DNA from 2 places in the Streptomyces sp. NPDC006923 genome. Region 2 is predicted to be linked to the other one. Evidence: riboswitches for the same ligand, from Rfam matches in the RefSeq annotation. Region 2 holds a riboswitch; the other holds the start of a gene.

Region 1 (4,001 bases), on a different contig from region 2:
GACCGGGTCCGGCCCGGGACCGGCCCCGTAGTCCAGTCGGCCGAGAGCGAGTCGCCGCCGGGAGCGGCAGCGATCAGCCTGGGTGGAGCGCGGTACCGTCCGCAGCCGTAGCGGACCGGCAGGAGACCACTGGTGGTGAAGCTAGGGAAGCTCCGAGAGGGCAACGGCGGCGGAGCCCGCCGGGGCGGGGACGAAGCCGGGTTCTGGGCCGAGGACAGGACGGGTTTCTGGGCGGGCGCCGGCAGCACCGGCCGTGTCACCAGCCGCAGCGCGGGCCATGGCATGGGCCGCCGTTCCGGGCGTGGGCTGGTCCGTGTCCTGCCCGGCCTGGTGATCGTCGCCGGTGTGGTGCTCGATCTTGTGACCCCCGCGCGGATCACCGCCTCCCCGCTCTTCGCGGCCGCCCCGCTGGTGGCCGCGCCGTTCTACCCGATGCTCGGCACCCTGCTGGTCGGCGTCGCCGCGCTGGTCGCCGAGGTGGGACTGAACATCTACAACCAGTCGATGGCGGATCCGGCGTCGCTCACCGAGCTGCTGACCGTGCTGATCGTGTCCATCCTCGCGCTGTACATCAACGGCGTCGTCCGGCGCAGCGGGGAGCGCCTCGCCTCCGCCCGGATCATCGCCGAGACCGCGCAGCGGGCGGTGCTGCCGAGACCCGCCGAGCGGATCGGCGGGCTCCGTATCGCCGCGCGGTACGAGGCGGCCCAGGAGGGCGCGTTCATCGGCGGCGACCTGTTCGCCGTGCAGGACACGCCGTACGGAGTGCGGCTGGTGGTCGGGGACGTGCGCGGGAAGGGGCTTGAGGCGGTCGAAGCGGTGGCGGTGGTCATCGGATCCTTCCGCGAGGCCGCCGAGCAGGAGAGCACGCTGGAGGGGGTGGCGCAGCGGCTGGAGCGCGCCATCACACGCGAGGGTTCGCGGCGGGACGGGCTCGACGCCTTCGAGGGGTTCACCACGGCCGTGCTCGCCGAGATCCCGCACAGCGGCAATGTGGTGCGGCTGGTCAACCGGGGCCACCCCGAGCCGCTGCTGCTGGGCGCCGACGGCCAGGTGCGGATCCTCGAACCGACCGATCCCGCGCTGCCCCTCGGGATGAGCGAACTGGGCGCCTGGCCCGACCGCGCCGAGGAGGCCGCCTATCCCGACGGGGCGACGCTGCTCTTCTACACGGACGGGCTCTCCGAGGCGCGCGACGACCAGGGTGCCTTCTACGTCCCGAGCGAGCGGCTCAGCGGCCGGGTCTTCCAGGGGCCCGACGACCTGCTGCAGGCCCTGATCGAGGACGTACGGCTGCATACGGGCGGCGGGAGTCAGGACGACATGGCGCTGCTGGCGGTCGGCCGGCCCGCCAACTGGCGGCAGCCGGAGTGGCGCCGTGTGATGCCCGTCACTCCCTGACGGCGAGTACGGCAGGACCGGCGCCGGCGGCCGGGCCCGCGCGGCTGATTCATTATGCCGATCCGCCGGGTCGATTCACTGCCGGTAATCGACAGGTACCGCTGCGCATAACATCTGACACACCATCAGAAATGGCCCCGGCTTTCGGCTCCGGAGAATTCGCCCGACTGTGACCATTTATATCCTGGTAAGTCCGATGCGAAGTCGTTAACGATTACCGGGAACAGCTTGGAATAAAGCCCTGGTCTCTATTAACGTTCGATAACGCAGCGCGGTCGTCCCAGCCGTCGTAAGAGACGGCGCCGTGCGCACGCGCCGAATCCCGCCAGGGAACCGGGGAACCACACATTGGGGTGAATCGGACGTTCTTTGCTGCCCTGTGCGGCAGAGAGCACCCGTAGGAGACCTTCCTGCTCCGAACCCGTCAGCTAACCCGGTAGGCGAGAAGGAAGGAAAGGAGTGCGCCCCTGTGGCGTCCAATCAGCCTGCCCCCGAAGCCCTCTTCGAAACTCGCACCTCCGCGATCGAGCCGGACCGGGCCTGGGGGGAATGGAACCCCACCGAGGAGTCCATCCGCCCCGTACGCGGCAGGCACCGCGTCGCCAAGCAGCGCACCGGGATAGCCCGCAATGGGATCGCCCGTAGCTCCACGGTCCTCGGCGTCGGCGTCATAGCCGCCGTCGGCGCGGGCGGCATAGCCACCGCGCAGGACAAGCCCGCTGTCTCCATATCCCTGCCCGACACCATCACGGACAATCTCCCGGACGCCACGTCGCTGCCGGGCGTGGGCTCCCTCGTGTCGCACGACGCCGAGCCGGACAATGTCCTGGCCGCGGCCCCGCTCACCACGGCCGGCCTCACCACCGCCGACGCGGAGCAGGGCGCCACCGACGCGGGCGAGGCCCTCCGGGCCCGCATCCTCCAGCAGGCCGAGCAGCAGCAGAGCGAGGCCGACGCGGCGCAGCAGGCGGCCGCGGAGACGGCGGCGGCCGAGAAGGCCGCGGCCGAGGCGAGGAAGCAGCAGACCGACGCCGAGAAGAAGGCGGCGGCGGCGAAGCGGAAGGCCGAGGCGGAGGCCAGGGCCAAGGCGGAGGCGGAGCGGCTCGCCAAGCTGGCCGCCAGCTACGCCCTCCCGACCTCCTCGTACACCCTCACCTCGACCTACGGCCAGGCCGGCTCCATGTGGTCCTCCGGCTACCACACCGGTCTGGACTTCGCGGCCCCGACGGGTACGCCGGTCAAGGCCGTGCACAGCGGCACCGTCAAGTCGGCCGGCTGGTCCGGCTCGTACGGCTACCGCACGGTCCTGGAGCTGGATGACGGTACGGAGATCTGGTACTGCCACCAGTCCTCGATGACCGTCAGCGCCGGACAGAAGGTCTCCACGGGCGAGGTCATCGGACGCGTCGGCGCGACCGGCAATGTGACCGGTCCGCATCTGCACCTCGAAGTGCACACGCCGGACGGCGCGGGCGTCGACCCGATGAGCTGGCTGCGCGGCAAGGGCCTCACCCCCTGACCCACCCGCGGTCCCGACGGCTCCGGCGCCCCCTCCAGGCGCCGGAGCCGTCGGCCGTTCCCGGGCCGGTGCCCCCGGGCGGTGGGGACGGGAGGCACTGGAACCGTGGAAAAGACGGGGACATGGCGCGAAAACGGAACAGGGCGCCCCACCGCGGCTGTTGAATTCACCCATGACTGAGCTGCGTAAGCTGGGCACCTCCGACCTCCGGATCTTTCCGTTCGCCCTCGGGGGCAATGTCTTCGGCTGGACCTCCGACGAGAAGCAGTCCTTCGCCGTGCTCGACGCCTACGCCGCCGCCGGCGGCAACTTCGTCGACACCGCCGACACGTATTCCTCCTGGGTGCCGGGGCACGAGGGCGGTGAGTCGGAGACCGTCCTGGGCAACTGGGTCGCCTCGCGCGGCAATCGCTCCGAGGTGCTGGTGGCGACCAAGGTCGGCCGCCATCCCCGGTACCAGGGCCTCTCGGCGGAGACCATCAGGGCCGGCGCCGAGGAGTCGCTGCGGCGGCTGGGCACGGACTACATCGACCTGTACTACACGCACTTCGACGACCTGAGCGTCCCGGTCGAGGAGATCATCACCGCCCTCGACGGGCTCGTGAAGGACGGGAAGGTGCGTGCCATCGCGGCGTCCAACATCGGCCCCGACCGGCTCGCGGCCTCGCTCGCCTTCTCGGAGCGCGAGGGGCTGGCCCGCTACGCGGCGCTCCAGCCGCGCTACAACCTGGTGTCGCGCGACACGTACGAGGGCGCGCTCCAGGACACGGCGGCCCGGTACGGGCTGTCCGCCGTGCCGTACTCCGCCCTGGCCTCCGGCTTCCTCACCGGCAAGTACCGCCCGGGTACGGAGGTCAGGAGCGCCCGGGCCGCGGGCGCGGGCACGTACCTGGGGACCGAGCGCGGTGCGAAGGTGCTCGACGCGCTGGACCGGATCGCCGGGGCGCGCGGCGCCGAGCCCGCGACCGTCGCCCTGGCGTGGCTGGCCGCGCAGCCGACCGTCGTCGCGCCCCTCGCGTCCGCGCGGACCCCCGAGCAGCTTCCCGCGCTGCTGGCGGCGACCGAGCTGGAGCTGACGGCG
Region 2 (4,001 bases):
CCGGCGTCCGATCCAGGGCACCAGATATTCGCGCGCCCAGTGGATGTCGTCGCGCCGGACCTCGAACGTGCCGCGCGGCGGCTGCGGCGGCCACGCCTGGTCCGGGTCGGCCGGCACGTCGAGACCGAGCACCTGCGCGGCGCGCAGCGCGACCCGGGTGTGCCCCTCGGGTGACAGATGCAGCCGGTCGCCGTCCCAGGCACGCCGGTCCTGGACGGACCTGAGGGACCAGAGATCGAGGACGGGGCAGTCGTAGCGGTCGGCGATGGAGCGCACATGCGCGGTGTACGTGGCGATCTTGCCCCGCAGATGGCGCAGCACGGGGACCCCGCGGGTGTCGAATCCGGTGGTCACCATGACCGTGCCGACGGCGCCCGTGAGGTCGGCCACGGCCCGCTCGAAACGCTCGGCGACATCGTCGGGATCGGTACCTGGACGGATGATGTCGTTGCCGCCGGCACAGAAGGTCACCAGGTCCGGGGCGAGTTCCTTCGCCCGGGGGATCTGCTCGTCGACGATCTGGTCGAGGAGCCGGCCGCGTACCGCGAGATTGGCGTACCGGAAATCGCCGTGCACGGTGTCCACGGCGTCACCGGAGACCGGCAGCCGGTCGGCCAGCAGGACCGCGAGCCGGTCGGCCCAGCCGATATACAGCCCGTCGGGTCCCAGATCTCCCACGCCTTCGGTGAAGCTGTCACCGATCGCCGCGTACGACGCGAATACGCCGCTTCTTCTGGATCTCGAATCATCTGCCACAACCGCTCATCTTTCACTCGCAGATGTGACCTACGCGACCGTAAGAAGCCGTTGACGGCGGTGAGATACACCATCGGTCAAGTTTCACCCAAGCGGGAATAGGCACCATGCCTCCGCCCGGCACTTTCGGTGCCGGGCGGAGGTGTTGACCCACCGGCGTTCTCGGACGGAATACCGGTTCGGAGCGGGGTGTTCGGGATCAGACGGACGGGATCAGACGGAGACGCCGTGCTCGCGGAGGAAGGCCAGCGGGTCGATGTCCGAGCCGTAGTCGGGACCCGTACGGATCTCGAAGTGCAGGTGCGGTCCCGTGACATTGCCGGTCGCGCCGGAGAGCCCTATCTGCTGGCCCTCGCTGACGGTGTCGCCCTCGGAGACCGAGATGGAGGACAGGTGGCCGTACTGCGAGTAGTGGCCGTCGTCGTGCTGGATGACGACCTGGTTGCCGTACGAACCGCCCCAGCCGGCCGAAACGACGGTGCCCGCGCCGACGGCCTTCACAACGGTGCCCGAGGGCGCCAGGAAGTCCACACCGGTGTGGTAGCCGCTGGACCAGTTGCTGCCACTGGCGTGGTACGGCGTGCCGATGGCTATGCCGTCGACCGGCAGGGTGAAGCCGGAACCGCTGTTGTCGTCCACCGGGTCGGCGGCGGGAGTTCCGGTCTTGACGGGAGCGGGGTCGTCCGAGGGCTTGGCCGGGGCGTTGCCGGGCTGAGCGTCCGTGCCACCGGGCTTGGAGTGGTGGCCCGCCGGCTTGTGCGGGCCACTCGACTTGGCGCCGATGGTGAGCTTCAGGCCCGGGTGGATGAGCGACGGGTCGGGCCCCACGGCCTTGCGGTTGTCGGCGTACAGCTTGTGCCAGCCGCCCCGGACATGCTGTTCGGAGGCGATCTTGGAAAGGTAGTCACCGGCGACCACGGAGTAGATCTTCGGAGCCTTGGTGGCGGTCTTCTTGGCGGACGCGTGCTGACTCGTCTGGGCGGCCGCCGAGACGGCGTGCGGTTCGGTGGCGGGCGCGGCCTTCTCGGCGGCGTGCGCGCCGGTGGCGCCGATGAGCGGAAGAGCGATGGCGGCGCCGCCCGTACCGGCGGCGAGAAGGCCGCGGCTGAACGGGCTGGTCCTGGTGCGGCGGTGCTTACCCTTCGCGGGCATGGTCAATTCCTCTCCGGCGCCTGCGAGGTGAGCTGTCGGGTTAGGGCTGGAGATGCCCTGCCGCGCTTACTGCGCGACTTCACCCCGAGCCGTCCGATATTCCGGAACGGCGTACTACCTGGGTCCCCCGCTCCTGCCACACGTGGATGGGTGAGTGCGAATTCCAAGCGGCGGCAGGATTCGGCGGTCCGCCTGGATTGAGGCTGAACGTAGGCGAGCCGGGAGGGCATTAACAAGCCGCTTATTCCCAGGGGCGGCAGACGCCCCGATATCGCCCTGGATTTCCGGTCACCCTGCGTGAATCACCGATCTTCGGATTCCGTGCGTCACGGCGATTTCAATTCGCTTCGCCGCCACGGACCGTCACGGATATGATCCTGCTCACCAGCGGGAACCCATCTCCCCCTGCACCGGGGCACGTTATGCGAAATACGCCAATACGGACAGATGCACATTTGGGCGATTTGTAGCCTCCTGCGATGTCCGAATAGTTCGCATTCGCTCCCCGGGTCGCGAACTCCGGTCTCCTGAGAACCGATGTCGTAGTGTCAGAAGTCGACATCGTCGGCGAGCGGCGCCGGCGGCAGACACGGAGGAGCAGGCCGTGACGCAGCAGGTCCCGTCGACCGAGCCCGAGCTGACCGGGGTACGCAACTTCCGCGATGTGGGCGGACTGCCGACCACGGACGGCCGGCAGGTGCGGCACGGGCGGCTCTTCCGCAGTGGCCACCTCGCCAACGCCACCGCGGCCGACTCCGCCTTCCTCTCGTCCCTCGGGCTGCACACCGTCTTCGACTTCCGCAATGCCGCCGACCTCAAGCTCGACGGCGCGGACGTGGAGCTGACGGGTGTGCGCAATGTGAACATCCCGCTCACCGATCCCGCGGACGGGGCGGAGTTCTGGCTGATGGTCCGGGACGGCGACCTCGACCAGCTCCGCTCGCTCCTCGCGGACGGCAGGGCCGCGGCCCGGATGACCGACTCGTACCGCGCGATCATCACGGACCGCACCGCCGAGCACAGCCGCGTCCTGCACGCCCTGGCCGAGGACAGCGTCCCCGCCCTCATGCACTGCGCCGCGGGCAAGGACCGGGCCGGTCTCTCCATAGCCGTGTCGCTGCTGGCCGTCGGGGTCGAGCGCGAGGCGATAGAGGCGGACTACCTGAAGTCGAACGACCCGCGGCGCCGCTATCCGATCCACCGCAGCGACAATTCGCCCGCCGGGACGTCCGCCGAGGTCATGGAGCTGCTCAGCCCGCTCTTCGACGCCAGATCGGAATACCTCGCAGCGGCTTTCGAGACCATTGAGAAGACCTGGGGCAGCACCGAGCGTTATCTGTCAGCGGGCCTCGGAGTCACCCCCGAGACCCGTGAGCGGCTGCGCGCCCGCCTGCTTTCCTGAGACGCGCGCCCGCCGTCGGGCCCGCGCCGACCGCTACTGACCGCGCGCCCCCAGCTCGAAGAGCAGATAGAGGAAGCCCGCGAAGAGGTGACCGGCCACCAGATAGGCGAAAAGCCGGATGACAAGTCCCCTGGGGAACGTCTTCTCCTGATTCGTTACGCGGGCCGGCACGTCTTCCTGGCCGGCCCGCGTACCCGCGGGGTCCGGAACTGCGTTCTCTGACATGGTGACAGACCTCTCTGAGGATCAGCCGCGGTGAGCCCCGCCGCCGAGGCACAGCTCGGCGGCGGGGGTCTGCAGCAGGGTGTGGACGAAGAGCAGCTCGGTCCCGGCGGGTCCGGCCGCCGCGATCCGGTGCGGTGTGAGCGAGTCGAAGTGCGCGCTGTCCCCCGGGTCGAGCACATGCACGGCGTCCCCGAGACTCAGGCGCAGCCGCCCTTCGAGGACATAGAGCCACTCCTCCCCCGGGTGCACACGGACGAGATCGCCCTGGGCCCCGTACGGCACCTGGACCCGGAGCGGCTGCATGGCCCGGCCGGAGCCGCCCGCCTGGTGGTAGGTCCAGCCGTCGGCCTCGACGGGCTCGGCACGGCCGGCCCGGACAATGGGGTCGCGTTCCGGCGGCACTTCGCCGAGCAGTTCGGAGACGGTCGTACCGTAGATCCGGGCGAGGGCCAGCAGCATGGGCAGC

What was found. A riboswitch is a leader RNA that binds a small molecule or an ion and turns the genes downstream of it on or off. The one in region 2 is predicted to bind cyclic di-AMP.
Region 1: it holds a riboswitch for cyclic di-AMP, as region 2 does, so the genes downstream of both, ABZ707_RS32380 (M23 family metallopeptidase) here and ABZ707_RS20850 (LysM peptidoglycan-binding domain-containing M23 family metallopeptidase) in region 2, are expected to answer to the same signal.

The regions. Positions count from the first base shown of each region.
Region 1 covers NZ_JBEYIF010000034.1:18,324-22,324, reverse strand. The annotation lists gene ABZ707_RS32385 (PP2C family protein-serine/threonine phosphatase) at 283-1,401, shown strand; cyclic di-AMP (ydaO/yuaA leader) riboswitch at 1,705-1,859, shown strand; gene ABZ707_RS32380 (M23 family metallopeptidase) at 1,871-2,920, shown strand; gene ABZ707_RS32375 (aldo/keto reductase) at 3,093-4,001, shown strand, end outside.
Region 2 covers NZ_JBEYIF010000010.1:2,207-6,207, reverse strand. The annotation lists gene ABZ707_RS20855 (SGNH/GDSL hydrolase family protein) at 1-756, opposite strand, end outside; gene ABZ707_RS20850 (LysM peptidoglycan-binding domain-containing M23 family metallopeptidase) at 970-1,908, opposite strand; cyclic di-AMP (ydaO/yuaA leader) riboswitch at 1,911-2,071, opposite strand; gene ABZ707_RS20845 (tyrosine-protein phosphatase) at 2,513-3,310, shown strand; gene ABZ707_RS20840 (DUF6126 family protein) at 3,344-3,481, opposite strand; gene ABZ707_RS20835 (XRE family transcriptional regulator) at 3,557-4,001, opposite strand, start outside.